DNA from 3 places in the Kitasatospora sp. NPDC101447 genome. Region 1 is predicted to be linked to each of the others. Evidence: riboswitches for the same ligand, from Rfam matches in the RefSeq annotation. Region 1 holds a riboswitch; each other region holds the start of a gene.
What was found. A riboswitch is a leader RNA that binds a small molecule or an ion and turns the genes downstream of it on or off. The one in region 1 is predicted to bind S-adenosylmethionine.
Positions count from the first base shown of each region.

Region 1 (9,770 bases):
CGGGCGGTGCCCAGCAGGTCGATGCCGGCGTTCTCCAGCTTGAGGCCGACCTCCTCGGAGATCACGGTGCCACCGGTGAGGATGGCGATGTCGCCGAGCATGGCCTTGCGGCGGTCGCCGAAGCCCGGGGCCTTGACGGCGACGGACTTGAAGGTGCCGCGGATCTTGTTCACGACCAGGGTCGACAGGGCCTCGCCCTCGACGTCCTCGGCGATGATGACGAGCGGCTTGCCGCTCTGCATGACCTTCTCCAGCAGCGGGAGCAGGTCCTTGACCGAGCCGATCTTGGAGTTGGCGATGAGGATGTACGGGTCCTCGAACGTCGCCTCCATGCGCTCCAGGTCGGTGGCGAAGTAGGCGGAGATGTAGCCCTTGTCGAAGCGCATGCCCTCGGTGAGCTCAAGCTCCAGGCCGAAGGTGTTGCTCTCCTCGACGGTGATGACGCCTTCCTTGCCGACCTTGTCCATGGCCTCGGCGATCAGCTCGCCGATCTGGGTGTCGGCGGCGGAGATGGAGGCGGTGGAGGCGATCTGCTCCTTGGTCTCCACGTCCTTGGCCTGGGCCAGCAGCTGGTCGGAGACGGCCGCGACGGCCTTCTCGATGCCGCGCTTCAGGGCCATCGGGTTGGCGCCGGCGGCGACGTTGCGCAGACCCTCGCGAACCAGGGCCTGGGCGAGCACGGTGGCGGTGGTGGTGCCGTCACCCGCGACGTCGTCCGTCTTCTTGGCGACCTCCTTGACGAGCTCCGCACCGATCTTCTCGTACGGGTCTTCGAGCTCGATCTCCTTGGCGATGGAGACACCGTCGTTGGTGATCGTGGGGGCGCCCCACTTCTTCTCCAGCACGACGTTGCGACCCTTGGGGCCGAGCGTGACCTTCACTGCGTCGGCGAGCTGGTTCATGCCACGCTCAAGGCCGCGGCGAGCTTCCTCATCAAAGGCGATGATCTTGGCCATCAGAAGTGGTCCTCCGGGACACGGTCGACTGCTCGGACCAAGGGGTGCCCGCGACGGACGGCCCTGGTGTGCGGGGGTCTTTTCCCCTACCGCTCCCGGGGGCCTCACCGACCCGGTCCGCTGTCACTCTCACGCTGTGAGTGCTAACGCCAATGATTAGCACTCCGGGTGGTCGAGTGCAAGCCCAATCGCCAACCCGCGAGCCGCCGCTGGGACCACCCCCGGGGGCCGCCCGGGAACGGCGACGGGCCCGTACGACGCGTGTCGTACGGGCCCGTCGAGAAGCGAGCGGTCACCAGCCGTGGGCCGCGCCGAGCTCCTGGAGTCGGAAGGGGTCAGACCGCCGCGCGAACCATGTCCGCCTGCGGGCCCTTCTGTCCCTGGGAAATCTCGAACTCGACCCGCTGGCCCTCCTCAAGGGTGCGGTAGCCGTCCATCTGGATCGCGCTGTAGTGGACGAAGACGTCCGCACCACCGTCGACCGCGATAAAGCCGTAGCCCTTCTCCGCGTTGAACCACTTGACGGTGCCCTGAGCCATTCCGAACTCCCCTAGTGCTGTGCTGGCCCTTCACGCGCCCGCAGGTCGCGGGCCCGGGTTGGTTGACGGCCCACCCGGGGAACCCCCCCTGGGCGCGGCCGTGCACGCCGCAACCCTCCGCACGGAACGCCCAACGGGCTCCGGTGAGCGGGTGATTGCGTCGACCGCCGCTGAATGTATCCGGACCGAAGCCCTCTGCAACAGGGTCAACCGCCGGTAATTCCGCCCCGCCGGCAAGGGACAGGACGGGCCGAACCGGAAAAATCTCGGCATTCCACGCGGGACATAGCGGACGAATTACCCAAATCCCCGCGGTAATTCTGACATCGGCCTGACATGTTTCACGGCCCGGTCCCATCGGCCGGGCCCTGCCCGGCGGAACGCCGCGAACGGCCGAGAGGGAACCCCTGTTCCCAACCGAGCGACACTCTACTCCGACTCGACCCGGAAATATTCCCGCCGGAATGCAACCGGCCGCCCGTACATACGGAGAGCGGAATTCCGTACGTACGGGCGGCCGAATGGCGCGCGGGACGGCTCAGCAGCCGCCGGCCACCGCCGGAATGATCGAGACGCCGGCGCCGTCCTCGATCTCGGTCGCCAGGCCCTCGGCGAAGCGCACGTCGTCGTCGTTCACGTAGACGTTGACGAAACGGCGCAGCTTGCCGGTGTCGTCCAGGATGCGGGCGGAGATGCCCGCGTGGTTCTTCTCCAGGTCGGCGATGACCTCGCCCAGGGTGGCGCCCTCGGCGGTCACCTCGGCGGCGCCGCCGGTGTAGGTGCGCAGGATGGTGGGGATGCGGACGTTGGCGCTCATGACTCTCCTTGCGGGGGTGCGGCCCTGCGGGGCAGCGGTCGGGGCGGGCACGGGGCCGGCGGCGTGGTTCAGGCGGACGCGAGGCCGGCGGCGCGGAACGCGTCCAGCGTCGGGCGGATGACGGCGCTCATCCCGGCGTCGGAGACGGCGTCCAGGGTCTTCAGGCCGTCGCCGGTGTTGATCGCGACGGTCTCCTTGGCCGGGTCCAGCTGCCCGGTCTCGACCAGCTTCTTCAGCACGCCGACGGTCACCCCGCCCGCGGTCTCGGCGAAGATGCCCTCGGTCCGCGCCAGCAGCCGGATCGCCGCCACGACCTCGGCGTCCGTGACGTCCTCCACCGCGCCGCCCGTGCGGCGGGCGATGTCCAGCACGTACGGGCCGTCGGCCGGGTTGCCGATCGCCAGCGACTTGGCGATGGTGTCCGGCTTGACCGGCTTGATCACGTCCCGGCCGGCCTTGAAGGCGGCCGACACCGGGGAGCAGCCCTCGGCCTGGGCGCCGAAGACCCGGTACGGCCGGTCCTCGACCAGGCCGAGCTTGATCAGCTCCTGCAGCCCCTTGTCGATCTTCGTCAGCTGGGAGCCCGAGGCGATCGGGATCACGATCTGCTCCGGCAGCCGCCAGCCGAGCTGCTCGCAGATCTCGTACGCCAGCGTCTTGGAGCCCTCGCCGTAGTACGGCCGCAGGTTGACGTTGACGAAGCCCCAGCCCTCGCCGGCCGGGTCCCCGATCAGCTCCGAGCAGAAGCGGTTCACGTCGTCGTAGTTGCCCTCGATGCCGACCAGCTCGCCGCCGTACACCCCGGCCATGACGACCTTGCCCTGCTCCAGGTCGTGCGGGATGAACACGCAGGACCGGAAGCCGGCCCGGGCGGCCGCCGCGCCCACCGCACCGGCCAGGTTGCCGGTGGAGGAGCAGGACAGCGTCGTGTAGCCGAACGCCCGCGCCGCCTCGATGGCGCAGGCCACCACGCGGTCCTTGAACGAGTGCGTCGGGTTCCCGGAGTCGTCCTTGATGTGCAGCTGCGCGGTGAAGCCGAGCTCGCGGCCCAGATTGTCCGCCTTCACCAGCGGGGTCCAGCCCGGGTTCAGGTTGGGCTTGGACGCGACGTCGGCCGGCACCGGCAGCAGCGGCGCGTACCGCCAGACCGAAGTCGGGCCGGCCTCGATCCGCTTGCGCAGCTCCTCGGCGCCCTCGCTGCCGAACTCGTAGGCGATCTCCAGCGGGCCGAAGCACTCCAGGCACGCGAAGCTGGGACCGAGCGGGAAGCGGGTTCCGCACTCCCGACAGGACAGGGCGGCAGCGGGGCCGAGGTCCACGGAAACTGGTGCGGCAGTGTCGATAGCCATGACGGCGAGGCCTCTCTCCTCATCTTCCCCGCAGCGCGGACGCGCCACAGGCCGGAATTGGCACCTGTCCCGCCGGGGCCTGTCGTCGACAGCCGCGCGAGAAGGTTGCCGGGACGTCAACGGGCCGTTCCCTCAGTCCCTCTGGATGAGCTTGTGAAATTGTGGTGGTGCTCGACGGCGACCCCGGCGTGCATGGGTCCTACCGCTGTACGAAGACTGTATCCGAAGGCGCCAATCCTGAACGGGACCGTCCGCCACGCGAGATGACCCGTCCCACCCGACCCGCCGAGGAGACTTCCGTGCCCGCCGAACCGACTCCCGAGCTCCTCCCGCAGGCGGCGTCCTGGCTGCGCCGCCGCTCCTGGAGCGCGGCCGACCGGCCGGTCGACACCCTCCTCGCGGCCAAGGAACGCACCGGCCGCACGATCAGCGTCGTCCTCCCCGCCTTGGACGAGGAGGCCACCGTCGGCGACATCGTCCGCACCGTCCGCCGCGAGCTGATGGAACGCCTCCCGCTGGTCGACGAACTCGTCGTGGTCGACTCCGGCTCCACCGACGCCACGGCCGAGGCCGCCGCCGAGGCCGGCGCCCGGGTGGAGCACCGCGACGCCATCCTGCCCCGGCTGCCCGCCGCCCCCGGCAAGGGCGAGGTGCTCTGGCGCTCGCTGCTGGTCACCCGCGGCGACATCGTCTGCTTCGTGGACGCCGACCTGCGCGAGTTCGACCCGGCCTTCGTCTCCGGCATCGTCGGGCCGCTGCTGACCGACGAGTCCATCCAGCTGGTCAAGGCCATGTACGACCGCCCCCTCGAAGTCGCACTGAGCGGCTCCGCCGCGGGGGACCGCGCCGCCGTCCTCCCGGCCGGCGGCGGCCGGGTCACCGAACTCGTCGCCCGCCCCCTCCTCAACCTGCACTGGCCGGAACTCGCCGGCTTCGTCCAACCCCTCGGCGGCGAGTACGCGGCCCGCCGCTCACTGCTCGAACGGCTGCCCTTCCCCACCGGCTACGGCGTCGAACTCGGCCTGCTCGTCGACGCGTTGGAGCTGGTCGGCCTGGACGCCCTGGCCCAGGTGGACGTCGGCGTCCGGCACCACCGCCACCAGGACGGCCAGGCCCTCGGCCGGATGGCCGCCACCATCTACCGCACCGCGCTCGAACGCCTCGACCGCGCCCACCGGCTCAAGGCCTCCGCCGACCTGGTCCGCCCGGAGCTCACCCAGTTCGCCCGCGACCCGGAGACCCGCGCCTTCCTCGCCCACACCCACCCGGTGACCGCCCTGGAACGCCCCCCGATGCACACCGTCCCCGAATACGCCACCCACCGATGACGGGTTTGCCACGCCGAGCGCCCGGCAACATGCCAACCATGGGCGATCTCACGACCGAACGTTCGAGTGCGACCGGCACCGCCCCCGTCCTGGTGGCCTCCAACCGGGGACCGGTGTCGTTCAGCACCGCCGACGACGGCACGCTGACCCTGCGGCGCGGCGGCGGGGGCCTGGTCTCCGGCCTCTCCGCCATCGACGACCCGAACGCCGTCTGGGTCTGCGCGGCCCTCGGCGCCGCGGACCGCAGAGCCGCCGCGGAAGCCCCCGACGGCCGCCTCGACCTGGCCGGCCACGACGTCGGCGGGCAGGCCGTCCGAATGCTGGACATCGACCCCGAGACCTTCGCCCGCGCCTACAACGGCGTCGCCAACTCCACCCTCTGGTTCGTCCACCACCTGCTCTACGCGACCCCCACCGCCCCCGCCTTCGACGCCGACTTCCGCACCGAATGGGCCGCCTACCGGGCCTACAACGCGGCCTTCGCCGAGGCGCTGGCCACCGAGGCCGCCCCGAACGCCGCCGTCCTCGTCCAGGACTACCACCTGTCCCTGGCCCCGGCGCTGCTCCGCGCCGCCCGCCCCGACCTGCGGATCGGCCACTTCTCGCACACCCCCTGGGCCCCGCCCGAGTACTACCGGATGCTCCCCGACGACGTCGCCCGCGCCGTCCTCACCGGCATCCTCGGCGCCGACCGGGCCGGCTTCCTCACCGAACGCTGGGCCCGCGCCTTCGCCGCCTGCTGCGCGGACCTCCTCGGCGCCGACGTCGACCACGAGGCGCTCACCGTCACCCTCGACGGCCGCACCACCGCCCTCGGCGTCCACGCCCTCGGCGCCGACGCCGACTTCCTGCGCGAACGCTCCCACCGCCCCGACGTGGACGAACGCCTCGCCGCCCTGCGCGAGGCCGTCGGCGAGCGCCGCACGATCGTCCGGGTCGACCGCACCGAGCTGAGCAAGAACATCGTCCGCGGCCTGCTGGCCTACCGGCACCTGCTCCGCACCCGCCCCGAGTGGCACGACCGCGTGGTCCACATCGCCTTCGCCTACCCGTCGCGGACCGACCTGGCCGAGTACCGCAACTACACGGCGCAGGTCCGCGAACTCGCCGACGCCATCGACACCGAGTTCGCCACCCCGGACTGGCAGCCCCTGATCCTGCACGTCGACGACGACTTCCCGCGCTCCCTCGCCGCCTACCGCCTGGCCGACGTCGCCCTGGTGAACCCGATCCGGGACGGCATGAACCTGGTGGCCAAGGAGGTCCCGGTCGTCTCCGACCGCGGCTGCGCCCTGGTCCTCTCCCGGGAGGCCGGCGCCCACGCGGAACTGGCCGACGACGCCCTGACGGTCAACCCGTACGACGTCATCGCCACCGCCGACGCCCTGCACACCGCGCTGACCATGCCCGAGGAGGAGCGCGCCGGCCGCACCAAGCGCCTCGCGGCGGCGGCCACCGCACTCCCCCCGCAGCAGTGGTTCCTCGACCAGCTCAACGCGCTGGCCCCGCTCAACTCCCGGTGAGGGCCTCCCCCAACGCCGCCAACAGCTCCACCACCCCGGCCGGCCCCGCGACCACCAGGTCCGCGCGGTCGGCCAGCTCCTTCACCGGCGCGTCCCCGACCGCCGCGCTGCACACCAGCAGCCCGGCCAGCCCGTCCCCGCGCAGCTCCTCCACCGCCGCGAACGCCGCCACGTCCCCGAGGTCATCGCCCGCGTACAGCACCGACCGGGCGCCGCGCTCCCGCAGGAACCCGGTCAGCGCCGCGCCCTTGTCCACCCCCGGCGGCCGGAGCTCCAGCACCAGCCGTCCGGGCTCCACCACCAGCCCGTACTCGGCGGCCAGCTCCGCCACCGGCGCCCGCAGCAGCTCCAAGGTCTCCTCGGGCGCCGCCGTACGCCGCGTGTGCACCGCCACCGAGCGCCCCTTGTCCTCCACCCACACCCCCTCGGGTGCCCCCACCCGGGCCGTCACCAGCGGCAACGCCTCCCGCGCCACGGACACCCCCGGGTGCACCTCCGGCGCCGTCACCTCGCCGCCCTCCCAGCGCTCGGCCCCGTAGTGCCCGAGCACCACGACCCCCGGCACCCCGGCCAGCCCGCCGTACTCCACCGCCAGCGCCGCCGGCCGCCCCGTCACCACCACCACGGCCCCGACCGCCGGGGCCAGCACCCGCAGCGCCCCCGCCACCCCCGGATGCGCCCTCGCCTGCCCGGGGTCGGCCACGATCGGCGCCAACGTCCCGTCGAAGTCCAGCCCGATCACCGCGTCCCGGGGCGCCCGCAGGATCGCGCGCACCCCGTCCCGCCCGGCCTCGGTCCCCGGCACCCACGTCTCTTCGAATCCCATACCGAGGCCCATACCCCCCGGCCGCCCGCAGCCCACCCCTTCACCGGCTCCCTAGCGGGCCGCCCGTCGAGCGGCCCGGATCCGCCGCAGCCGATTGACCAGCACCGGCGCGTGCGCCAGCGCTTCCTCCCGGTCCAGCAGCGCGTTCAGCAGCTGGTAGTACCGCGTGGAGGAGAGCCCCAGCTCCTCCCGGATGGCCCGCTCCTTGGCCCCCGCCGTCCGCCACTGGCGCCCCTCCAGCGCCAGCACCGCCCGGTCCCGCTCACTCAGCTCGCCCACCGCGCACACCTCCGCCGACCACTACGGAGTGTCATTCTCCCGCGCGACCCCGACACACAGTGCTCGCCCCACCGCTCTCCGGCCCCGGCTAACGTCACCCCATGACCACGCCCAGCTTCGTCCTGAACATCCCCGCGGCCGACCTCGAACCCGACCCGCTCGACCCGTCCCAGATCGTCTCCGGCACCCCCGAGGTCACCGGCAGGGTCCTCTCCGAGTCCGCGGACGGCCGCCAGCTGCGCGGCCTCTGGCAGATCACCCCCGGTGTGGTCACCGACGTCGAGGCCGACGAGATGTTCGTGGTCCTCAGCGGCCGGGCCACCATCGAGATCGAGGGCGGCCCGACCCTGGAGGTCGGCCCCGGCGACTGCGCGGTGCTGCGCGAGGGCGACCGCACCACGTGGACGGTCCACGAGACCCTCCGCAAGGCCTACGCGATCACGCTCCCCTGAGCGGAGACGCACCGAGGCCCGGCCCCGAACCACCGGGACCGGGCCTCCGCGGCACGGCGTGGGCCGGACGACGGGGCCCCTACTTGCGGACCCGCGCCGCCTCCTTGACCGCCGCGTCCTGCAGCCCCCCGAGCACCTGCTTCGGGTCCCCCGTCACGGCCTGCCCGATCCCCGCCTTGATCCGGTTGCTGACCTCGCCCCAGGCCGGGTCCCCGAACGGGTAGAAGCTCGCGTTGGTCAGCCCGACCGCGAACTGCTTGAGGTCGGCGTGCTTCGGGTCCGTCGTCATCTGGTTGAACGCGTCCTGGGTGACCGGCAGCAGGTTGTACTGCTCGTCGAACTTCAGCTGGTTGTCCCGGTTGTAGACGAACGACAGGAACTTCTTGATCTCGTTCTTGTGCCCGTTCGCCTTGAACGCCATCATCCAGTCCGCGACGCCGAGGCTCCCCGTCCGGCCCACGCCGTCCTTCTTCGGGATCGGCGCCGTCCCGAAGTCGATGTTCCCGGTGGTCGCCATCCGCAGCAGCGTCGGATGCCCGTTCAGCATCGCGACCTTCCCGGCGGCGAAGTCCTGGAACACCGGGGTGCGGTTCATCTTCCCCGGGTCCGGGTACGTCAGGCCGGTGCTCACCAGGTTGCTCTTCAGCCAGCCGAAGGTGGCCTGGTTCTGGGCGCTGTCGATGGTGTAGTTGCCCACGTCGTCGGAGATGCTCCCGCCGCCGCTCAGCGTCCACAGCATGGACTCCGCGGGCGCCTCCTCCGGCCCCAGCGGAAGCCCGTACGGGGTCACCCCCGGCACCTTGGCCTTGATCTTCTCCGCGTCCTGCTTCAGCTCGCTCCAGGTGGCGGGCGGCTGCGCGATCCCCGCCTGCCGGAACACCGCCTTGTTGTAAAAGAGCACCCGTGACGAGGACACGAACGGGATCCCGTACTGGATGCCGAGCACCTGCCCGGCGTGCGCGAAGCCGTCCAGGAAGTTCGCCTGGGCGTCCATCGTGAGCACGTCGGACGCCGGGTACAGCCGGTCCGCCGCGACCTGGTCGGCGAAGCCGCCGGTCTGCAGCAGGTCCGGCGACTTCCCGGCCGCGATCATGTCGTCGACCTTCTTGCCGATCTCGGTCCAGCTGTCGACCTCGACGCTGACCTTGATCCCGGGGTTGGCGGCCTCGAAGTCCTTGGCGACCGCGTCCCAGTAGCGCTTGGAGCCGGTCTCCTGGTTCTCCCCGTAGTCCGCGGCGACCAGCTTGAGGGTGACGGTCCCGTCGCCCTGCCCGCTGCACGCGCCGACACCGGTGAGTGCCACCGCTCCGGCCAGCACACTGCCGAGCACACGGGTGGGAACGTGGACGCGCCTGTTCAACGCGGGTACCGCCTTAGGGGAAGAACTGCCGCCGGAACGAGGGATTCCGGCAGGGGGGAGGCGCCACACTGCCAAACCGGCGGAGCACTGGTCCACACCACTGGGCCGCCCCGCCGCAATGGTTACCGAAGTGCCCCGGGTCGTTGCGCGATGCGCAACACCGGCGCGCCCGAGCACCTCCCGGACAACCCCCGGACACCCCCCGTACGCCCCCGCCCAAAGCCCCGCACACCCCCGCAGCTGCGACAAAGCTCACCCAGTATGGACCAGACCAATCCGACAACTGGACTAGACCTCTTCTATCCACCAAGGGAAACTGTCCTCCGTGAAGCACGTCATCG
Region 1 covers NZ_JBIWNL010000037.1:72,447-82,216, forward strand. The annotation lists gene groL (chaperonin GroEL) at 1-956, opposite strand, end outside; gene ACIRST_RS34545 (cold-shock protein) at 1,292-1,495, opposite strand; gene ACIRST_RS34550 (ubiquitin-like small modifier protein 1) at 2,034-2,312, opposite strand; gene thrC (threonine synthase) at 2,381-3,661, opposite strand; SAM riboswitch class I at 3,678-3,813, opposite strand; gene ACIRST_RS34560 (glucosyl-3-phosphoglycerate synthase) at 3,961-4,989, shown strand; gene ACIRST_RS34565 (trehalose-6-phosphate synthase) at 5,028-6,512, shown strand; gene otsB (trehalose-phosphatase) at 6,499-7,338, opposite strand; gene ACIRST_RS34575 (DUF3263 domain-containing protein) at 7,390-7,617, opposite strand; gene ACIRST_RS34580 (cupin domain-containing protein) at 7,719-8,069, shown strand; gene ACIRST_RS34585 (extracellular solute-binding protein) at 8,149-9,429, opposite strand; gene ACIRST_RS34590 (ROK family protein) at 9,755-9,770, shown strand, end outside.

Region 2 (9,770 bases), on a different contig from region 1:
CGCCCGGATCACGAAGGCCGTGGACGTGAAGGTGGACGGCCCGGCTGTCGCCTCCGACGTGGGCGACTGGCTGCAGTCGCAGGGCCTGCCGCCCCGGGCCGCCGCGGCGGTCAAGTCGCTCGGCCCCAAGATCGACGACGCGGTGGACCAGGTGGTCACCAAGGCCGCCACCAAGGTCGTGCAGAGCGACGCCTTCGCGACCGTCTGGACGCAGGCCAACCGCGCCGCCCACCAGGCCGTGGTCCAGGCCCTGACCGGCCACGGCCGCGGCGCGGTCGAGGTGGACAACGGCACCGTCACCCTCAACGTCGGGACGGCCGTCGACAAGCTGAAGGACGACCTGGTGTCCGCCGGGCTGACCCCGGCCGAGAAGATCCCGGACGTCAACAAGCAGCTGGTGCTGTTCCAGTCCGACAAGCTGGCCAAGATCCGCGGTTACGCGCACGCCCTCGACGTGATCGGCAACTGGCTGCCGATCATCACCGTGCTGATCGGCGTGATCGGCGTGGTGCTGGCCCGGCGCCGCCGCCGGGCCCTGGTGACCACGGCCCTCTGCGCGGCCTTCGCCTGCCTGCTGGTGGCGATCGCCCTGGTGATCGCCCGCCACTACTACCTGGACCACCTGCCGCCCGCCGTGCAGTCCCCGGCCGCGGCGGCCGCGGTCTTCGACACGCTGCTGCACTTCCTGCGGATCAGTCTGCGGACCGCGATCGTCCTGGGCGTGGTGGTGGCGCTCGGCGCCTACCTCTCCGGTGCGGGCCGCATGCCGCGCGCCGTCCGCGGCGGTGCCGACCACGTCGCCGACTCCGTCGCCGGCTGGAGCGACGCGCACGGCGTGCACACCGGCCGGGTCGGGACCTGGACCGACGCCCACCGCCGGTGGCTCGTCCTCGCGGCGGTGCTGATCGTCGCCCTGGTGTTCGCCCTCTGGAACCACCCGACCGTCCTGACGGTGCTGCTGCTCGTGCTGGTACTGCTCGCGGTGCTCGCCGTCCTGGCGCTGCTCGCCGCCTCCGGACGGGCCGGCGCCGACAGCCGTACCGACGAGGCCGGTGCCGGGAGCCGGACCGGCGAGTGACCCCGTCCGCGCGACGCGGACCTCCCCGACCGTTCCCCGCACACAGCGCAGGTGGCCATGACCAGTCGTCCGAACATCCTGTTGATCGTCACCGACGAGGAGCGGGCCGCGATCCCCCGCCCGCAGGGCTTCACGCTCCCCGCCCGGGAACGACTCGCCGAGCGGGGCACCACCTTCGACCGGTACTACACCGCCTCGGCCATGTGCAGCTCCGCGCGGTCCGTGATCTACACCGGCCGGCACCTGCCGCTGACCGAGATCTACGACAACGACAACATGCCCTACATCCGCCCGCTGGACCCGGCGCTGGGCACCCTCGGCACGATGCTGCGCCAGGCCGGCTACCACTGCACGTACCAGGGCAAGTGGCACCTGTCGAACGCCTACGTCACCCCGCAGAACCCGGGACCGACCACCGACGCCCTGGAGCCCTACGGGTTCAGCGAGTTCAACGACTGGGGCGACATCGACGGCGGCGTCTGGGCCGGGCTCAAGATCGACCCCGTGATCGCCGGCCAGGCCGTCAAGTGGCTGCGCAACCGCGCCCCGGCGGTGGCGGACGACCAGCCCTGGTTCATGGCCGTCAACTTCGTCAACCCGCACGACATCATGAGCTTCGACTACGGCGGGAAGCCCCGGGTGCGGCTGCCCTTCGGCCTCGCGCACGCCGTGCTGGCGCGCGGCCCCGCCGACGTCCCGCTCTACCGCCGCCGCTGGGACTTCGACCTGCCCGCCGGCCTGCACGACGACCTCTCCGGCGCCGCGCCGGCGGTGGCGGAGTTCGCGCGCATGCTCGACACGGTGTTCGGTCCGGTGGCCGACGACCGGCACTGGTACGACGGCCTGAACTTCTACCTCAACGCCATCCGGGACGTCGACCGCAGCATCGACCTCGTGCTCGACGCGCTGCAGGCCTCCGGCCAGGCTGACCGGACGGTGGTCGTGTTCACCTCCGACCACGGCGAGATGGCCGGCTCCCACGGCCTGCGCCAGAAGGGCAACCTGCTCTACGACGAGAACTTCCACGTCCCGTTCGTGCTGTGCCACCCGGACGCGCCCGGCGGCGGCCGCACCGACGCGCTCGCCTCCGCGGTCGACATCGCGCCCACCCTGCTGGAGTTCGCGGGCCTGGACCGGGCGGCCGCCGCCTCCCGCTTCCCCGACCTGCACGGTCACTCCTTGTCACCGGTGCTGGAGGGCGGGGAGGTCCGCGAGGGCGTGCTCACCGCCGTCGAGTCGATCACCGCCCTGGACGCCGGGTTCTGGTTCGAGTTCGCCGACCCGCAGGCCCAGCAGCGCATCCAGTCGGGGGAGCTGCGCCCGGACTGGGACAAGCGCGGCTTCCTGCGCGGCTACCTCGACCGGCGGTACAGCTTCGGGCGCTACTTCTCCCCGCTCCGGCCCAATCGCCCGACCAGCCCCGAGGCGCTGTACGCGCAGAACGACGTGGTGCTCTACGACCGGGAGGAGGACCCCGGCGAGGTGCGCAACCTCGCGGCCGATCCGGCCCACCGCGACCTCGTCGCCCGGTACAGCGCCCGGCTGGAGGACCTCATCACCGCGGAGGTCGGCGCCGACACCCGCGCGTGGGTCACCGAACGCCCCCGGCTGCTCGGCTGGCCCACCTGGCACGGCGACACCGACCGTCCCGTGCCCGCCGGCGCCGCGGCCCGCGGGTGAACCCGTGGCCGACCTCGTGGCCGGACCGGTGGCCGACGTCGTGGCCGACCCCACGGACGCGGCGTCACGGTCCGTGACCTCGTCGCGGTCCGCGCACGACAGGACGGGAGTCCGGCCCTACCGTGAACGTAGGACTTCTGTTCCCTTCCAGGCGGTCGTCATGCGAGCAGCCGGGCCCCACCGCCCGGCTGCCCGCCCCTCCCGTCTCCCGTTGCCCGAGAGGCGGTTGCCACCGAAGGAGTCAATGTCATGACCAGCAGTGTTGCCGGGGCCGGCCCCAGCACCCACGCCCCCGAACCCCGTCCCTTCGCGACCGGGTGGACCATCTTCGCCGGGGTCATGATGATCGCCGGCGGCATCATGGCGGTGTTCCAGGGGATCGCCGCCATCACCAAGGACAGCCTGATCGTCGTCACCCGGCACTACGTCTACTCGATGAACACCGAAGGGTGGGGCTGGATCCACGTCATCGTCGGGGTCGTCCTGGTGCTGGCGGGCGTGGCGCTGTTCAGCGGTGCTCCCTGGGCCCGGGTCGTCGGTGTCGCCGTCGCCGGCCTGAGCATGATCGCCAACTTCCTGTGGCTGCCCTACTACCCGCTCTGGGCCATCGTCCTGATCGCGCTCGACGCCTTCGTCATCTGGGCGCTGTGCGTCGGCACCACGAAGAAGGCGAGCTGACCACCCGACGGGCCGACGGCCCGTAGGAACCCCCGGGCCGGCCACCACCGCGTGGCCGGCCCGATCGCGTCCGGGGGAGGGGAGTGGAGGGCGAGCGGAGGGCGAGTGGAGGGGGAGGCTTGGCGGGCGGCCCGGGGCATCTTGTATCGTTCCTCGCGAATCATCCAGAGGGGTGGAGGGACCGGCCCTACGAAGCCCCGGCAACTCCCCGTTCGACCCGGCGTCCGAAGTACGCGCCGTGCCGTGCGGGGGCAGTGCCAACTCCGGCCTGTCGCCACTGTGGCGCGGGAAAGATGAGGAGACACGGTGCTCTCTGTGCTGTCCTTCGCCCGGGCGCTTCCCGCCCCGGCCCTTCCGCGTACCCGTCTCGTGCCCGGCGCAGGCAATCGGCCGACTTCTCCGGCCCGTCCTCGCTGACCACCCCCCGGCTCCCCGTCCGGGAGCCCCCGTGAGCGAAGCCCACCCGCCGCTCACGGGATTCGAGACGGAGTACCCATCCATGGACAACACGAGCGGCGTCGGCGTGCTCGACAAGGTCACCTCGATCCTCGGCACCCTGGAGGCAGGTCCCGCCACCCTGGCCGGACTCGTCACCGCCACCGGCCTGGCCCGGCCCACCGCCCACCGGCTCGCCGTGGCACTCGAACACCACCGGCTGGTCACCAGGGACATGCAGGGCCGGTTCATCCTCGGCCCCCGGCTCACCGAGCTCTCGGCGGCCGCCGGGGAGGACCGACTGCTGGCCGCAGCCGGCTCCGTCCTCGCCCACCTGCGCGACGTGACCGGCGAGAGCGCCCAGCTCTACCGCCGCCAGGGCGAGATCCGGATCTGCGTGGCCGCCGCCGAGCGCCTCTCCGGCCTGCGCGACACCGTACCGGTGGGGGTCACCCTCCCGATGAAGGTCGGTGCGGCCGCCCAGGTCCTGCTCGCCTGGGAGGAGCCCGAGCGGCTGCACCGCGGGCTGCAGGGCGCCCGCTTCACCGCCACCGCGCTGAGCGGGGTCCGGCGGCGCGGCTGGGCCCAGTCCATCGGCGAGCGTGAACTCGGGGTCGCCTCCGTGTCCGCGCCCGTCCGCGGCCCCTCCAACCGGGTGGTGGCCGCGGTGTCGGTCTCCGGCCCGATCGAGCGGCTCACCCGGCACCCTGGAGCCCAGCTCTCCCAGGCGGTCGTCGAGGCGGCCCACCGGCTCACCGAGGCCCTGCGCCACACCTGACCGGTTCACCGGGCCGCGCCTGCCCGGCTTCGCGCCGTTCGGCTTCGCGCTGCCCGGCTTCGCCCCGTCCGGCCTCGCGCTGCCCGGACGCGCGGTCCTCTGGCGCGGGCCGGGAGGAGGCGGCGGCCGGCGACACCGGGAACGGGGTGAACCGAACACGGCACGCCATCCGTGCAGGGGTCGGGGGCCGCGTTGCACCGCCGTCACCCGCCGCCGCCACGGCGGCCGGCGGCGGTCCGGGCTCGCCGCCTCGCGCGCTCCTCCGATCTCCCCCCGGGGCGCGCGCGAGGCGTTCCCTGCTCCACGAACTCCACAGGAGAGAAGCACAGATGAAGCACGTACGCCGGGCGGCCGTGGTCACCGGGGGTGCGGTCGCCGCCCTCGCACTGGCGGGCACCGGGACCGCCTTCGCCTGGAAGCCGAGCGACGCCTCGCTGGAGGTCGGCTGCCGGGCGGACGCCGGCCACGTCGAGCTCGTCCTCGGCAATCGCTACAAGGCCGCCGGCGACTACACCCTGAGCCTGGTCGGCGGCTCCGAGGAGTACCACGGCCGCATCGACGCCAACGCCACCGTCAAGCTGACCGTCAGCTACTCGGGCAAGGGCGACACCTGGCGCTACACCCTGGCGGACACCCACGTGGACAAGAAGGTCGCGGACGTTCCGCTGTGCCCGTCCGCCACCCCGACGCCGACCGGCACCCCGACCACCACCCCCTCCGTCCCGGCGACCCCGGTCCCGACCCCGACCAAGTCGGTCCCGGCCTCGCCGAGCGCCACGCCGTCGGCCACCACCCCGGCCCCGACCGGCACCCCGACCACCACCCCCTCCGTCCCGGCGACCCCGGTCCCGACCCCGATCAAGTCGGTCCCGGCCTCGCCGAGCGCCACGCCGTCGGCCACCACCCCGGCCCCGACCGGCACCCCGACCACCACCCCGTCGGCCACGCCGTCCGCCATGCCCAGCGCGACCGGCACCGCCCCGGCGCTGGCCCAGACCGGTGGCGGGGACAACACCCCGCTCGCCCTGGCCGGCGGCGCCGTGCTGGCCGCCGGTGCGGGCCTGGTGTTCGCCGCCCGCAAGGTCGCGGCCAAGCGCCGCGCCTGACCGAGCACCGATCGGGGCGATCGCGGCGCCGGGGTCCGGGAACACCGGACCTCGGGGCCCCACGGCATTTGACGGCCTGTGCCGCCGGGCCGTCCACGGAAGGGGAGTGAGATGTTCGTCGATGGATCCTGGCGGATCACGGTGACCGGCAAGGACGCCGACTTCGACCAGCGGGCGGTGGTGATCACCCCGTACGGCACCCTGGTGCTGGCCGGCCGGGTGGGGGAGTCGCTCGTGGTCGACGCGGACACCTGGGAGCTGAGGCTCGAACACCTCCGGCCGGGCGGAGGTTGGCGCCCGGACGTCCAGGTGGTGCCCGGCCCGGTGGCCGAGACCGGCGGCGTGCGCAGCCGGGAGGTCCGCGCCCGGGACTGCCACTGGCCGGGCGTGCCCGGCACCGACCTGCCGCGCAACCTCGTGCTGCGCCTCGACGCGCTCGGCGCCGCGGCCCCGGCCGCGCGGCGGGAGACGACCGGGGCGATCGGACCGGCCTCGGCACCGCTGGTGCGGACCAGTTCGGACCCTGAGCTCGGCGCCCTGCGGCCGACGGAGCGGCGGGGGACGCCGGCCGACCGGACCGCCCCGGGCCAGGCGCCTGCCCCGGCCCCGGCCGTACGGCGGGCCACCACCGGCTGGTGAGGCGGGAGTCGGCGAAGAGGGGCGGCTCTGCGGGCAGCCACCCCTCGGTCGTACCGGGGCCGTCAGCTGTCGATCTTGAACGACTCCCCGTAGACCTTCCAGGCCAGCGGGGCCTTGAGTTCGAGGTTGCCCGCCTTCAGGAACACCAGCTGCTCGGTGTCCACCCGGTCGGTCTCCTCGTGGGCGGCCTCCGTCTTCATCGCGGCCCGGCGGGCGTCGAGGAAGGCGGCCAGGTAGGCCTTCTCGTCGCCGCCCTGAGCCGGGGTCTTCGCCTTCTTCATGGCGGCGGCCCGGATGCCGCCGAAGCTGACCGGCTCGTCGCCGGGGCCGTGCATGACGATGGCGTCGTAGTAGACGAACTGGCCGAGGGCGTGCAGGCCGTCGGTCTGGGCCTGCATCACCGAGGGGTTGAAGTAGACCCGGTCCCGCTCGTCCGTCCGGGCCTGCTTCGCCGGGCCGCCCGGCACAGGCAAGACCACCGTCGCCCGGCTGTACGGGCGGCTGCTGGCCGAACTGGGCGTGCTGCCCGCGGGCCAGCTGGTCGAGACCGCCCGCGCCGACCTGGTCGGCCGGTACGTGGGGCACACCGCGCAGCGGGCGGCTGCAGCTCGGGCCCCGGCTGTACGGCACGGGCGACGTCGGCCGCGACTGCGCCGGGTACGGCACCTTCACGGCCGCCCTGGTGGCCCGCCGCCGCACCGGCGAGGCCGGCCCCTCCGGCCTCGCCCCCGAGGCCCGCGTCCCGGCGATCGTGGTCACCGACGACGCCGGGGCCACCACCCCGGACCTGCTGGGCGGCGGGATCCGCGCCGCCGTCGACAAGGGCGCCCGGGTGATCGCGGTCGAGGTGCCCGTCCCCGGGCCGAGCGACGCGCTCGGCGACGCCGTCGCGTACGCGGCGGCGCACGGCGCGCTGGTCGTCGCCCCGGCGGCCCCGGACGGTCGCAGCAGCAGTTCGCCGGTGTTCCCGGCCTCCTACCCGGGCGTGCTCGCGGTGGCCTCGACCGGGCCGAACGGCCCGTCCGGCGGCGGCCTGGGCGGCCGGGTCGACCTGGCCGCGCCCGGCGAGCTCGTGACGGGTACCGGGCCCGGTGGCGGCCTGTTCACCGCCTCCGGACCGGGCTGCGCCACCGCCTACGTGGCGGCCGCGGCCGCCCTGGTGCTCGCGCTGCGGCCCGAGCTGACCGCGGAACAGCTGACCCGGCGGCTGGAGACGACCGCCTACCACCCCGGCACCCGGCTGCCGGACGCCGCGGTGGGCTTCGGGGTGGTCGACCCGGTCGCCGCCGGCACCGGCTCCTGGCCCGGCGCGGCCCGGGCGGCCGCCCCGGGTGACCCGGTGCGGGCGGACCCGGGGCCGGACCGCTCGAAGGCCTGGCGGGCCCTCGCGGTGGCGGGTGGCAGCGCCGGGGTGGTCCTGCTGGTGGCCTTCGGCGGTCTGACCGCGCGGCTCGGCCGCCGAGGGACCGGGCGCGCCGCCGGCTGACGGCCCGGTCCGGGGCGCGGCGGGGCCCGTCCCGCGCGCCGGCGAGGTTTCCTCCGGCAAAGTGCCGCCCAGGTGAACAATCGCGAGCACGTTTTCCGTTCAACAACACGACAGGCGGGCGAGCGGCTCGCGTCCAGGGCCGGGCAGATGGGTGAGGTGGGCTCCGATGAGGACCAGGGCGGTGGACCGTGATGGTGACAGACTGACGGTCATGACGGGCGGTGGGGACGGTAACGGGCAGGGCGGCACCGGGCGCGGCGGGAGCGGGCCGGACGACGAGGCGACGGCGCGTCGGCTGATCGCCGCCTGGCTGGCCGGTGAGGCCGCCGAACCGGCGCCCGCCCCGGCCGCCGGCGCCGAGCGGCCCGCCGGGGCCGTCCCGACCGGGGCCGTCCCGACCGGGTGGTGCGTCCCCCCGGCCGCCGCCCGGGAGGTCATCGCCGTGGCCCGGCGGATGGCCCTGCACGGACGGCAGGGCCGGGCCTGGCCGGCCCCCGGAGCCGAGCACCTGATGCTGGCCCGCGCCCTGGTGGTCGACGAGCATCCCTCGGCCGCGGCGTGGTCCGAGCGGGAGCGGGTCGAACTGGCCGGCTGGATCGCGGTCCTGGTGCGGCGCTTCGGCGAGGACGGCGTCCAGCAGCTGACCGCCGCACTCGCGGCCCGGTCCTGAGCGTCCGGTCCTGAGCGCCCGGTCCCGGGCACCCGGGCTCCCGGGCCGTCGGGCAACCGCCACCCGGACACCTTCGCACCGGGGCTCATCACACACCGTCCCCGCGGCTGCCCGCCGATGCCGTTGTACCGGAGCGAAGGACGGAGCCGTGGCCGAGGAAGCCGTCGACTCACCCGTGGGCGCCCAGCAGCGCGCCGATCACCCCACCCGGGGCCGTGCAACCGTGGACCAGGACACCCTGGTCGAGCTGTACCGCGCGGGCCGGGTCGGCCCTTCGATTCGCCCCGTTGAACGGAAGCCGTGCGCCGAGGGGTTCAGATCGGATCGGGGCGGATCGAACCCTGGAGGGGGTGCCGTCCGTGCAACCGGTTGAGGCCGGCCGGGAGCGGCCGGGAGCGGCCGGGAGCCGGGAGCCGGTGATCGGCGGCGGCGGTCGACGCGAGGACGGACGAGGAGAGGACAGCGATGGCCTGGTACCAGGGGGCGAGCCGGATCACGGTGACGGCGGTGGAGGGGCGGTTCCCGCAGCGGGTGGTGGTGACCGTCCCGGGTGCCGCGCCGGTGGAGGTCCCCGGCGAGGTCGGCGCCGTCCACCTCGTCGAGGCGGAGCGCTGGCAGCTCGACCTGGAGCACTGCCACGCGGGCGAGTGGTGTCCCAACATCCGTGCGGTGCAGGGTCGTTGGCAGGAGATCCGGGGTGTGCTGACGCAGGCCGTGCACAGCCGCAACCGCGATGCGGCGGGCGACCGCCAGGACCGCAACCTGGTGCTGCGGATCGAGCGGGTCACCCCGGGCGGTGACGAGTCCCCGGCGGTGACCGCGGCCCTCGCCGCCCGCCGCACCACCAGCGCGCACCGGGCCCCGGCGGCCCCGGCCGGCCTGGCCGCGCTGCGCACCTCGACCGGTCCGGCGAGCGGCACCACGGCCCCGGGCGTGCGGACGACCACCGCGGGCTCCGAGCCCGACTTCCTGCGGCCGGCCGCCCCGGCGGGCCGGACCGCCGGTGCGGGAGGCGCCACCCGGACGACCAGCACGACCACTTCGTGGAGCGGCTGACGACTACTCCACGGGGGAGCAGCGGGCCAGCCGGGCCTGCACCAGCTCCACCTGACGGGTCATCCGCCCCTGCTCAGCGGCGAGTTCCAGGGCCCGCTCCCAGTGCCGGCGCGCCTCGGCCGGCAGCCCCCGGTCGTACATCACCTGGCCGATGAAGTCGGCGA
Region 2 covers NZ_JBIWNL010000002.1:233,208-242,977, forward strand. The annotation lists gene ACIRST_RS03575 (hypothetical protein) at 1-1,078, shown strand, start outside; gene ACIRST_RS03580 (sulfatase-like hydrolase/transferase) at 1,136-2,758, shown strand; gene ACIRST_RS03585 (hypothetical protein) at 3,008-3,436, shown strand; SAM riboswitch class I at 3,594-3,736, shown strand; gene ACIRST_RS03590 (IclR family transcriptional regulator) at 3,936-4,649, shown strand; gene ACIRST_RS03595 (LPXTG cell wall anchor domain-containing protein) at 4,979-5,755, shown strand; gene ACIRST_RS03600 (hypothetical protein) at 5,867-6,394, shown strand; partial or broken gene ACIRST_RS03605 (chitosanase) at 6,457-6,843, opposite strand; partial or broken gene ACIRST_RS03610 (AAA family ATPase) at 6,842-6,988, shown strand; gene ACIRST_RS03615 (S8 family serine peptidase) at 7,014-7,880, shown strand; gene ACIRST_RS03620 (hypothetical protein) at 8,092-8,550, shown strand; gene ACIRST_RS03625 (hypothetical protein) at 9,016-9,606, shown strand; gene ACIRST_RS03630 (hypothetical protein) at 9,610-9,770, opposite strand, start outside.
Region 2: it holds a riboswitch for S-adenosylmethionine, as region 1 does, so the genes downstream of both, ACIRST_RS03590 (IclR family transcriptional regulator) here and thrC (threonine synthase) in region 1, are expected to answer to the same signal.

Region 3 (9,770 bases), on a different contig from region 1:
CCCGCTGCAGACCCTGGGCCGACTGCAGCACGGTGTCCAGCAGCAGCCGCAGCCGCATGTCCTCGACGCTGCGCCCCTCGCGGGCCGACCGGCGGCCCTGCTCGGCGGCGTTCTCCAGCTCCGAGAGCCGGTGCTTGAGCCGCCGCGCCTCGGTCTCGGCCGCGCTGCGCTCGGCAGCGCCCTGGGCCCTCACCGCCTCCAGTTCCCCGGCCACCCGACGCGTCTCGGCCTGCGCCCGGCGGGTGTCGCTCTCCAGCGACCGCACCTTCTTGCGCAGCGACTCGGCCTCCCGCCGGACGCCCTCGAACTCCACGCGCTGCCGGTCCAGGTCCGCCCGCGCGGTGGCCCGCACCTCGGCCAGCTCGGCCTGCAGCTTCTCCACCAGCCGGGTCGCCTCCGCGGCCGCGTCCTCGGCGCCGGCCCGCTCGGCCTCCTCGCCGGCCTCGGCGACCAGCCGGCTCCAGCCCGCCGAGCGCACCAGGTAGGCGGCGGCCGCGACGTCCATCGGATCGGCGGCGCCGGGGACGCTGCCCGACTCCAGCGCCCTCACCAGGTCCGGCTGTCCCAGCCGCAGCCGCTCCGCTATCCGCACCCGGAAGGCCGGCTCCGCCTCCAGCGCGGCCGCCAGCGCGGTGGCCGCGTACTTGGCGCGCCGCGCGGGGGTGAACTTCACGTACTGACGCAGGCTCTGCGGGAGTTCGCCCGGCGGCAGTCCGCCCAGCGCGTCCGAGGCCAGCCCGACCACCCGTCGGCGCACTCCCTCGGGCAGCGGCCGGTCCAGCTTCTCGGCGCCGCGCTCCGACGCGGCCCCGGAGGCGTCGGAGGACTCGGCCGGGTCTGCCGGGTCTGCCGGGTCGGACGAAGCGGTCTGCGCCCCGACGGCATCGGGTCCGCCGGCCGCCGCGTCGACGGCTCCGGACGCAGCGCCCTCCGCCGGTCCCGTCCCGGCGTCCGGCACCTGCGCCTGCGCAGCGGGCCGAAGCCCCTGCGCTTCGCCGGGCTCCTTCGCTGCGTCCACCACGTCCTCGGCTCCGATCCTGTTCTCCGGCGGGGTACGGCCGCGACCCCCCGTCGTCACGCCCCGTGCGTCTTGTTCCGTATTGTCCGGTGTGGGGGGGGGGGGGGGGGGGGGGCCCCGCCCCCCCCCCCCCCCCCCCCCCCACACCCGCGGGCATCAGCCCTGCTCGGCCGGGGCCTCCGCGCCCTCGGCACCCGGACGGGCCACCAGCTCGACCTGGTCGACGGCGTTGCACCAGCGGCAGCGCACCGACTCGACGGTCTCGCTCAGCACCTCGGTCTCCTCGACCTTGGAGTCGCCGGCCAGGTCGAAGTGCAGGAACTCGGTCACCCGCGCGGTGCGGGTCACGTCGAACCGGGTGAGGTTTCCGCACAGGGTGCAGCGCCAGCGCGTCTCGGCAGTCAGGGCGGGGACGGTCATCGGGGGTCCTCTCGGGTGGTCCCTGCGTGGGCTAGGCGCTCCCCCCGGAGCCCCGGCGTCGGCGGCGGGAGGCGGGAATGCCCGCCCCAAGCCTATTGCCTGGGGCAACCATCGCGACCACCGGTCAGCGGAATAGCGGGGCTAGTCCACCTGCCGTAAACCGCCGTGTCACCTGCGGCGCCCGGAGGGATGCTGGCCGCATGGCGCTCGCGGCCCCCGACCACACCGCCGCGCGGGGCGGCCGGCCGGAGGTGGCCGCCCCGGCGGTCACCTACGCGCTGATCGCGGTCAACACCCTGGTCTTCCTCCTCGGCCCGGCCGCCGGGCTCAATCCGCTGTACGGCACCGGCCCGGCCCGGGTCTGCGCGGAGCAGCGGTACGAGCAGCGCTGGGGCGCCGTGCCGGCCGAACTGCTGACCGGGCGGCCGCTCACCGCCGAACAGCTGACCGAGGCCCCCGACCCGGTCCCCGGCTGCCCGGCCGCCCCGACCCCGGGCAAGCACCCGGCCCTGTCCGCCCTCACCGGCCTCTTCCTGCACGCCGGCTGGCTGCACCTGCTGGGCAACCTGCTCTTCCTGCACGTCTTCGGCCCCACCGTCGAGCGGCGGCTGGGCCGGGCCCGGTACGCCGTCTTCTACCTGGCCGCCGGCAGCCTGGCCACGTACGGCTTCGCGCTCGCGGAGGCGCACTCGCCGGACTGCACGCGGGTGCTCATCGGAGCCTCCGGCGCGATCTCCGCCGTCCTGGGCGCCTACCTGCGCTTCCACCCGCGCGCCCGGGTGACCACCCTCGTCCCGCTGCTGTTCTTCCTGCCGCTGCGCTTCCCGGCCTGGCTGGTGCTCGGCCTCTGGTTCGCGCTGCAGTGGTGGTCGGTGCACTCGGCGGGCCCGGGGGTGGCCTACCTGGTCCACGTGATCGGTTTCTCGGCCGGCTTCCTCTACACCTGCACGGTGGTCCGCCACCCCCCGAGACGGCCCGGCTGACGCCCGATACGCTGGCGGCACCCCACAAAGGAGCGCGAACAGTGATCACCGCCATCGTCCTGATCAAGACCAGTGTCGACCGCATCCCGGAGATCGCCGAGGCCATCGCTTCCATCGAGGGCGTCAGCGAGGTGTACTCGGTGACCGGTGGATACGACCTGGTGGCGATGGTCCGGGTGCGCCGCCACGACGACCTGGCCGAGGTCATCCCGGGCCGGCTCAACAAGGTCCCCGGCGTGGCCCACACCGAGACCCAGATCGCCTTCCGCACCTACTCCCAGCACGACCTGGAGGCGGCCTTCGCCCTCGGCCTGGACGAGTAGCGGGGCCCCCGGGCTCAGCCCTCCCGACGCGCGCGGGCTCAGCCCTCCCGGCGGGTGTCCGCGACGCAACGCCCGCCCTCGTTGCGGTAGTTCCACGCCGCGCCGTCCGTGACCAGCTCGCGGACGGCGGTGAGGAAGCGGTCGATGTGCTCGTCCGGGGTCCCGGCGCCGAAGCTGACCCGGATGGCGTTCAGGCTGCGCTCGCCCGGCAGCGAGGGGTCCGGAGCGCCGCAGCTGGACTCGACGGCGGTGGCCTCGTCGTCCAGCAGGGTCCGCACCAGCGGGTGGGCGCAGAAGAGGCCGTCGCGCACCCCGATGCCGTACTCGGCGGACAGCGCGGCCGAGAAGTGCGAGCTGTTCCAGCCCCGGACGACGAAGGACAGCACGCCCACCCGGGCCGAGCCGGCGCCGAACAGGTTCAGCACCTTGACCTGCGGGACCTCCGCCAGCCCGGCGGTCAGCCGGTCGACCAGCTGCCGCTCACGGGCCTCCAGGGCGTCGAAGCCGGCCTCGCCCAGGGCGCGGCAGGCCGAGGCGATCGCGTAGGCGCCGATGACGTTCGGCGAGCCGGCCTCGTGCCGGGCCGGGCCGGTCTGCCACTGCACGGCCACCGAGCCGTCCGTCTCCCGGGCCACCGTGCGGGTCGCCCCGCCGCCGGCCAGGTACGGCTCGGCCGCGTCCAGCCAGTCCGCCCGGCCGGCCAGCACCCCGGCGCCGAACGGCGCGTAGATCTTGTGGCCGGAGAAGGCGATCCAGTCGACGTCCAGCTCGCGCACCGAGACCCGGTGGTGCGGGGCCAGCTGGGCCGCGTCCAGCACCACCCGGGCGCCGTGCCGGTGCGCCGTCCCGGTCAGCTCGGCGACTGGCCACAGCTCGCCGGTCACGTTGGAGGCGCCGGTGACGCAGAGCAGCTTGGGGCCCTCGGGCGCCTCGGCGAGCGCGGCGTCCAGGGCGGCCACCGCCTCGGCCCGGGAGCGCGGCGCGCGCAGGTAGGTCACGTCCAGTCCGGCGTGCGCCCAGGGCAGCAGCGAGGCGTGGTGCTCGGTCTCGAAGGCGAACACCCGGGTGCCGGCCGGAACGGCGGCGGCCAGCAGGTTGAGCGAGTCGGTGGTGGCCCGGGTGAAAACGACCTGGTCGCCCTCGCGCAGGTCGAGGAACTCGGCGACGGTGCGGCGGCTCTGCTCGAAGAGGTCGGTGGACAGCTGCGAGAGGTACCCGGCGCCGCGGTGCACGCTGCCGTAGTACGGCGCGTAGGCCGCGACGTCGTCCCAGACCCGCTGCAGTGCCGGCGCGCTGGCCGCGTAGTCGAGCGCCGCGTAGCCGACCTTCTCACCGCTGGCGAGCGGGACCTGGACGTCGGAGCCGAGCACGGCGAGCGGGGCGGTGGTCTCGGTGGCGAGAGAGGACATGAGGATGCACTCCTTCAGGGGCCTGGGACCCCGGGAGTGCCACTCGTCGGGTGTCCGCGCTTGTCGCACGGACGGTTTGCCGTGGCGACCCGGTCCTCACCCAGGGCACCCCGCCACGGACGGAGGGTTGCCGGACAGCAAGCTGGGGCTTGACGCTGTCACTCATGACCTGGCGCCGACTCTAGGGTCGCGTCCGGCGGGCGGTCAAACGGGCATCCACCATCCGGACAGCCGGGGAGCCCGCGCCGGAGTTTCCGACACGGGCTCCCAACCACCGCTTCAGTTACGGCTGGTGGCCTCCGACCAGCGCCGCAGCAGCTCCTGTGCGACGCCGGAGTCGATGGCCTCCGCCGCCCGCGCCATGCCCGCCGCGAGCTGCTCGGCCAGCGGCGCGTCGCCCAGGTCGAGCGCGACCAGCGCCGCCGCCGTGTTCAGCAGGACGGCGTCCCGCACCGGCCCGCGCTCGCCCGCCAGCAGACGGCGCGCGACCTCCGCGTTGTACGCCGGGTCCCCGCCGCGCAGCGACTCGATGCCGACCAGCTCGATGCCGACCTCCCGCGGGTCGAAGGAGGTCTCGGTGACCACCCCGTCGCGCACCACCCACACCCGCGAGGTCGTGGTGATGGTCAGTTCGTCCAGCCCGTCGTCGCCGCGGAAGACCAGCGCCGTCGAGCCGCGCCGGGCGAGCACCCCGGCGATCAGCCCGGACAGCCGGGTGTCGAAGCAGCCGATGGCGTGGGAGGTGACCTTGGCCGGGTTGGTCAGCGGGCCGAGGATGTTGAAGGCGGTCGGCACCCCGAGGTCGCGCCGCGCGGTGGCGGCGTGCCGCATCGAGGGGTGGAACTTCGCCGCGAAGCAGAAGGTGAGGCCGACCTCCTCGGCCACCTCGGCGACCCGCCGGGCGGAGAGGTCCAGCGCCACCCCGAGCTTCTCCAGCACGTCCGAGGACCCGGTGGAGGAGGAGGCGGCCCGGTTGCCGTGCTTGACCACCTTGGCACCGGCCGCCGCCGCGACGATCGCCGACATCGTGGAGATGTTGACGGTCTTCGCCCGGTCGCCGCCGGTGCCGACGATGTCCACCGCCGGGCCGGCGATGTCCAGCGGCTCGGCGTGCGCGTACATCGCGTCGACCAGACCGGTGACCTCGTCGACCGTCTCGCCCTTGGACCGCAGCGCGATCATGAAGCCGGCCACCTGGGCGGGGGAGGCCTCGCCGCTCATGATCCGGTCCATCGCCCACGCGGTGGACGAGCGGTCGAGGTCCTCCCCCTTCAACAGGGCCGTCAGGAGATCCGGCCAGGAGCGGACCACCTGCGCGGGGTCGCTACCGCCGTTCGCAGGGTTCACGTTCACCATGGCTGACTCCAGCTGTCGTCTGTCCCCCCGCTCCGGGGGGCGTCCGTACGGATGGAGCCAGCCTATCGAGCGGCAGGGCCCCCAGGGCCCCGTCTTCTCTAGTACTGAGACGCCGCCGCTCAGCGGGCGGCCGGCGCCCGCTTGGCCAGCCGGGCCCGCAGCAGGGTGGCGACCGCCCCGGCCAGCGCCACCGGGTCCACCGGGTGGGAGATCGCGGCGTCGGCCCGGCTCCAGGCGGCGAGCCAGGAGTCCTGCGGCCGGCCGATCAGCACCAGCACCGGCGGGCAGCCGTAGATCTCGTCCTTCAGCTGGCGCCCGAGCCCCAGCCCGCCGGCCGGGACCGCCTCGCCGTCCAGCACGCAGAGGTCCACGCCGCCCTTCTCCAGCGCCTTGAGCACCGCCGGGGTGGTCGCGCACTCCAGGTAGGACAGCTCCGGAAGATCCTCGGCGGGCCGACGGCCGAGTGCCGTCAGCACCTGCTCGCGGGTGTTGCGGTCGTCGCTGTAGACGAGGACGGTGAGCGTCTCATCGGTCGTGTACGCCATGGACCCTGCTCCCTCAAGTGTGATCCGGACCACGTTCGCCTGATCCGGATGCTACTCCCGATCACCCTCCGCCGAGTGCCCCTCGCGCACGTTCCTCCTCAAGCCGCCGCGCCCCGGTCTCACCCTCCTGGAGGACTGCCCGTCACCCGGACCCGCCCGGTCCACCCGTACGGCCGACCCCCGGCCCGCTCCCCTACCTCCGGCCGCTGCTCCGACCGTGCATCGACGCGCCGGGCAACGGGGTCGTAGAGTGCCCCGAGGAACCGTCAGAAAAGGGACACGCCGCTGCTCAGCCCCCGTACACCCACCCCGTCGGCCCCCAAGCGGGCATACCGCACGCACCGGACACTCCGAGGGACACCCCCCGGCGTGAAGACGGAATAAGGGACCGACATAATGTCCGTCGTGGCGACAGCAACAGCAGTAGAAACCGGGCACGCGCACGGATCGGTCAACCGGCCGAACATGGTCAGCGTCGGAACGATCGTCTGGCTCAGTTCCGAGTTGATGTTCTTCGCGGCCCTCTTCGCGATGTACTTCACGCTCCGCTCCGTCAAGGGAGCCGAGTTCTGGACCGAGAAGGCCCACGCCCTCAACGTGGCGTTCTCCTCGGTCAACACCACGGTCCTGGTGCTCTCCTCGCTCACCTGCCAGCTCGGCGTGTTCGCCGCCGAGCGCGGTGACGTGAAGAAGCTCCGCATGTGGTTCATCATCACGTTCGTCATGGGCGCGGTCTTCATCGGCGGCCAGGTCTACGAGTACACCGAGCTGGTCAAGAAGGATGGTCTGTCGCTGTCCTCCGACCCGTACGGCACGGTGTTCTACCTGACCACCGGCTTCCACGGCCTGCACGTGACGGGTGGTCTGATCGCCTTCCTGCTGGTCCTGGGACGGACGTACGCAGCCAAGCGCTTCACGCACGAGCAGGCCACCGCCGCGATCGTCGTGTCGTACTACTGGCACTTCGTCGACGTCGTGTGGATCGGCCTGTTCGCGACCATCTACCTGATCAAGTAACCAGCTGATCAGGTCGCTGGCCACCGGCTGCGGCCCCCGCCCTCACCGGCGACGGGCCGCTTCTGCCGGTGCCGACGCTCCCACCGACCGACCGCGCGCGCAGCCCTAGACAGGCAGCCTCGTGCCGGCCAGACCGGCCGCCGGGTGCACCCACCAGTCGACCAGATCCTGACACCGGGGTTATTCCGTGAAAAAGCTCTCCGCACGACGGCGCCACCCATTGGCGGCGCTGGTCGTCCTACTTCTCGCCCTGGCGGCAACCGGGGGGCTGTACGCCGCGTTCGCGCCCGCCGACAAGGCGCAGGCCGACGTCGCCGCGCAGTCGCTCGCGATCGATGAGGGCAAGAAGCTCTTCGCCGTCGGTTGCTCCTCCTGCCACGGCCTGAACGGCCAGGGCAGCAGTGACGGTCCGAGCCTGGTCGGCGTCGGTTCCGCCGCCGTCGACTTCCAGGTCGGCACCGGCCGCATGCCGGCCCAGCAGCCCGGCGCCCAGGTGCCGCGCAAGAAGGCCATCTACACCCAGGCCGAGATCGACCAGCTCGCCGCCTTCGTCGCCTCCCTCGGTCCCGGCCCGGTGACCCCGACGGAGGAGCAGTACACCTCGACCAACCCGGAGGACATCTCCAAGGGTGGCGAGCTGTTCCGCACCAACTGCGCCCAGTGCCACAACTTCGCCGGCCAGGGTGGTGCCCTGACCAAGGGCAAGTACGCCCCGTCGCTGGAGGGCGTGGATCCCAAGCACATCTACGAGGCCATGCAGACCGGCCCGCAGAACATGCCGTCGTTCCCGGACACCACCATGCCCGAGGAGCAGAAGAAGCAGATCGTGGCCTTCGTCCGCCACACCACCAGCGACGAGCCCAACCCCGGGGGTCTCACGCTCGGCAGCCTCGGTCCGGTGACCGAGGGCCTGTTCGGCTGGATCTTCGGTCTTGGCACGCTCATCGCGGTCGCGATCTGGGTCGCCGCCCACACCACCAAGGCCAAGAAGTCATGAGCCACGACATGTCAGAGAACCTCCCGGAGTCGCACGGCTCCGCCGGCGAGGTCGCCGAGCACGGCAACCCGTTCGCCGACCCGGGCCTGCCGGCCCACGAGCCCCGTCGCACCGACATCGACGAGAAGGCCGCCCGGCGCGCCGAGCGCCAGGTCTCGCTGATGTTCGTGATCTCGATGCTCGCCACCGTCGGCTTCATCGCCTCGTACGTGGCCATCGACCCGGACAAGATCGTCTACATCTTCCCGCTGGGTCACGTCAGCGCGCTGAACTTCGCGCTGGGTCTGACCCTGGGCGTCGCGCTCTTCATGATCGGCGCGGGCGCGGTCCACTGGGCCCGCACCCTGATGTCGGACGTCGAGCTGCCGGCCGAGCGTCACCCGATCGAGGCCGACGACGAGGTCCGCGCGGACGTCATCGAGCAGTTCAAGACCGGCGCCGCCGAGTCCGGCTTCGGCCGCCGCAAGATGATCCGCAACACCCTCATCGGTTCGATGGCGCTGGTCCCGCTCTCCGGCGTGGTCCTGCTCCGCGACCTCGGCCCGCTCCCGGAGAAGAAGCTCCAGGAGACCGGCTGGAAGGAGGCGACTCCGGCCAAGCCGCTGCAGCTGGTCAACATGAACACCATGCTGCCGCTGAAGCCGCAGGACGTCGCCATCGGCTCGCTGACCTTCGCCATGCCCGAGGGCCTGAGCACCCACGACGAGGACTTCCAGCAGCGGATCGCCAAGGACGCCCTGATGCTGGTGCGCATCGCACCGGAGGACATCAAGGACGACAACTCCAAGGAGCTGGGCTTCGAGGGCATCCTGGCCTACTCGAAGATCTGCACCCACGTCGGCTGCCCGATCAGCCTGTACGAGCAGCAGACCCACCACGCGCTCTGCCCCTGCCACCAGTCGACCTTCGACCTGGCGGACGGCGCGCGCGTCATCTTCGGCCCGGCCGGCCACCCGCTGCCGCAGCTGAAGATCACCACTGACGACAAGGGCAACCTGGTCGCCACCGGCGACTTCGCGGAGCCCGTCGGCCCGAGCTTCTGGGAGCGTGCTCGATGAGTAGCGCGAGCAGCACCACGACCGGTGCCGCCAAGCCGTCCAGCACGCGTGCCAAGCCCGCCAACAAGTGGGAGGCCGCGGCTGACTGGACGGACGGCCGGCTGGGGATCTACTCCCTCGCCAAGGCCAACCTGCGGAAGATCTTCCCGGACCACTGGTCCTTCATGCTGGGCGAGATCTGCCTCTACTCGTTCGTCATCATCATCCTGACCGGTGTCTACCTGACGCTGTTCTTCAAGCCCTCCATGGGCGAGGTGATCTACAACGGGTCGTACGTCCCGCTCAAGGGCATCGGCATGTCCGAGGCCTACGCGTCGACGCTCGACATCAGCTTCGAGGTCCGCGGTGGCCTGCTGATCCGTCAGATCCACCACTGGGCCGCGCTGGTCTTCGTGGCCGCGATGCTCGTGCACATGATGCGCGTGTTCTTCACCGGCGCGTTCCGCAAGCCCCGCGAGATCAACTGGGTCTTCGGCTTCCTGCTGCTGGTCCTGGGCATGTTCGACGGCTTCTTCGGCTACTCGCTGCCGGACGACCTGCTGTCGGGTACCGGTATCCGCTTCATGGAAGGCGCGATCCTCGCCGTCCCGCTGGTCGGCACCTACCTGCAGATGTTCCTGTACGGCGGCGAGTTCCCCGGGCAC
Region 3 covers NZ_JBIWNL010000007.1:214,812-224,581, reverse strand. The annotation lists gene ACIRST_RS13490 (NYN domain-containing protein) at 1-781, opposite strand, end outside; gene ACIRST_RS13485 (hypothetical protein) at 1,175-1,438, opposite strand; gene ACIRST_RS13480 (rhomboid family intramembrane serine protease) at 1,639-2,421, shown strand; gene ACIRST_RS13475 (Lrp/AsnC family transcriptional regulator) at 2,463-2,744, shown strand; gene ACIRST_RS13470 (aminotransferase class V-fold PLP-dependent enzyme) at 2,783-4,153, opposite strand; SAM riboswitch class IV at 4,205-4,323, opposite strand; gene trpD (anthranilate phosphoribosyltransferase) at 4,433-5,509, opposite strand; gene ACIRST_RS13460 (hypothetical protein) at 5,629-6,054, opposite strand; gene ACIRST_RS13455 (heme-copper oxidase subunit III) at 6,451-7,071, shown strand; gene ACIRST_RS13450 (c-type cytochrome) at 7,259-8,068, shown strand; gene ACIRST_RS13445 (Rieske 2Fe-2S domain-containing protein) at 8,077-9,126, shown strand; gene ACIRST_RS13440 (cytochrome bc complex cytochrome b subunit) at 9,123-9,770, shown strand, end outside.
Region 3: it holds a riboswitch for S-adenosylmethionine, as region 1 does, so the genes downstream of both, ACIRST_RS13470 (aminotransferase class V-fold PLP-dependent enzyme) here and thrC (threonine synthase) in region 1, are expected to answer to the same signal.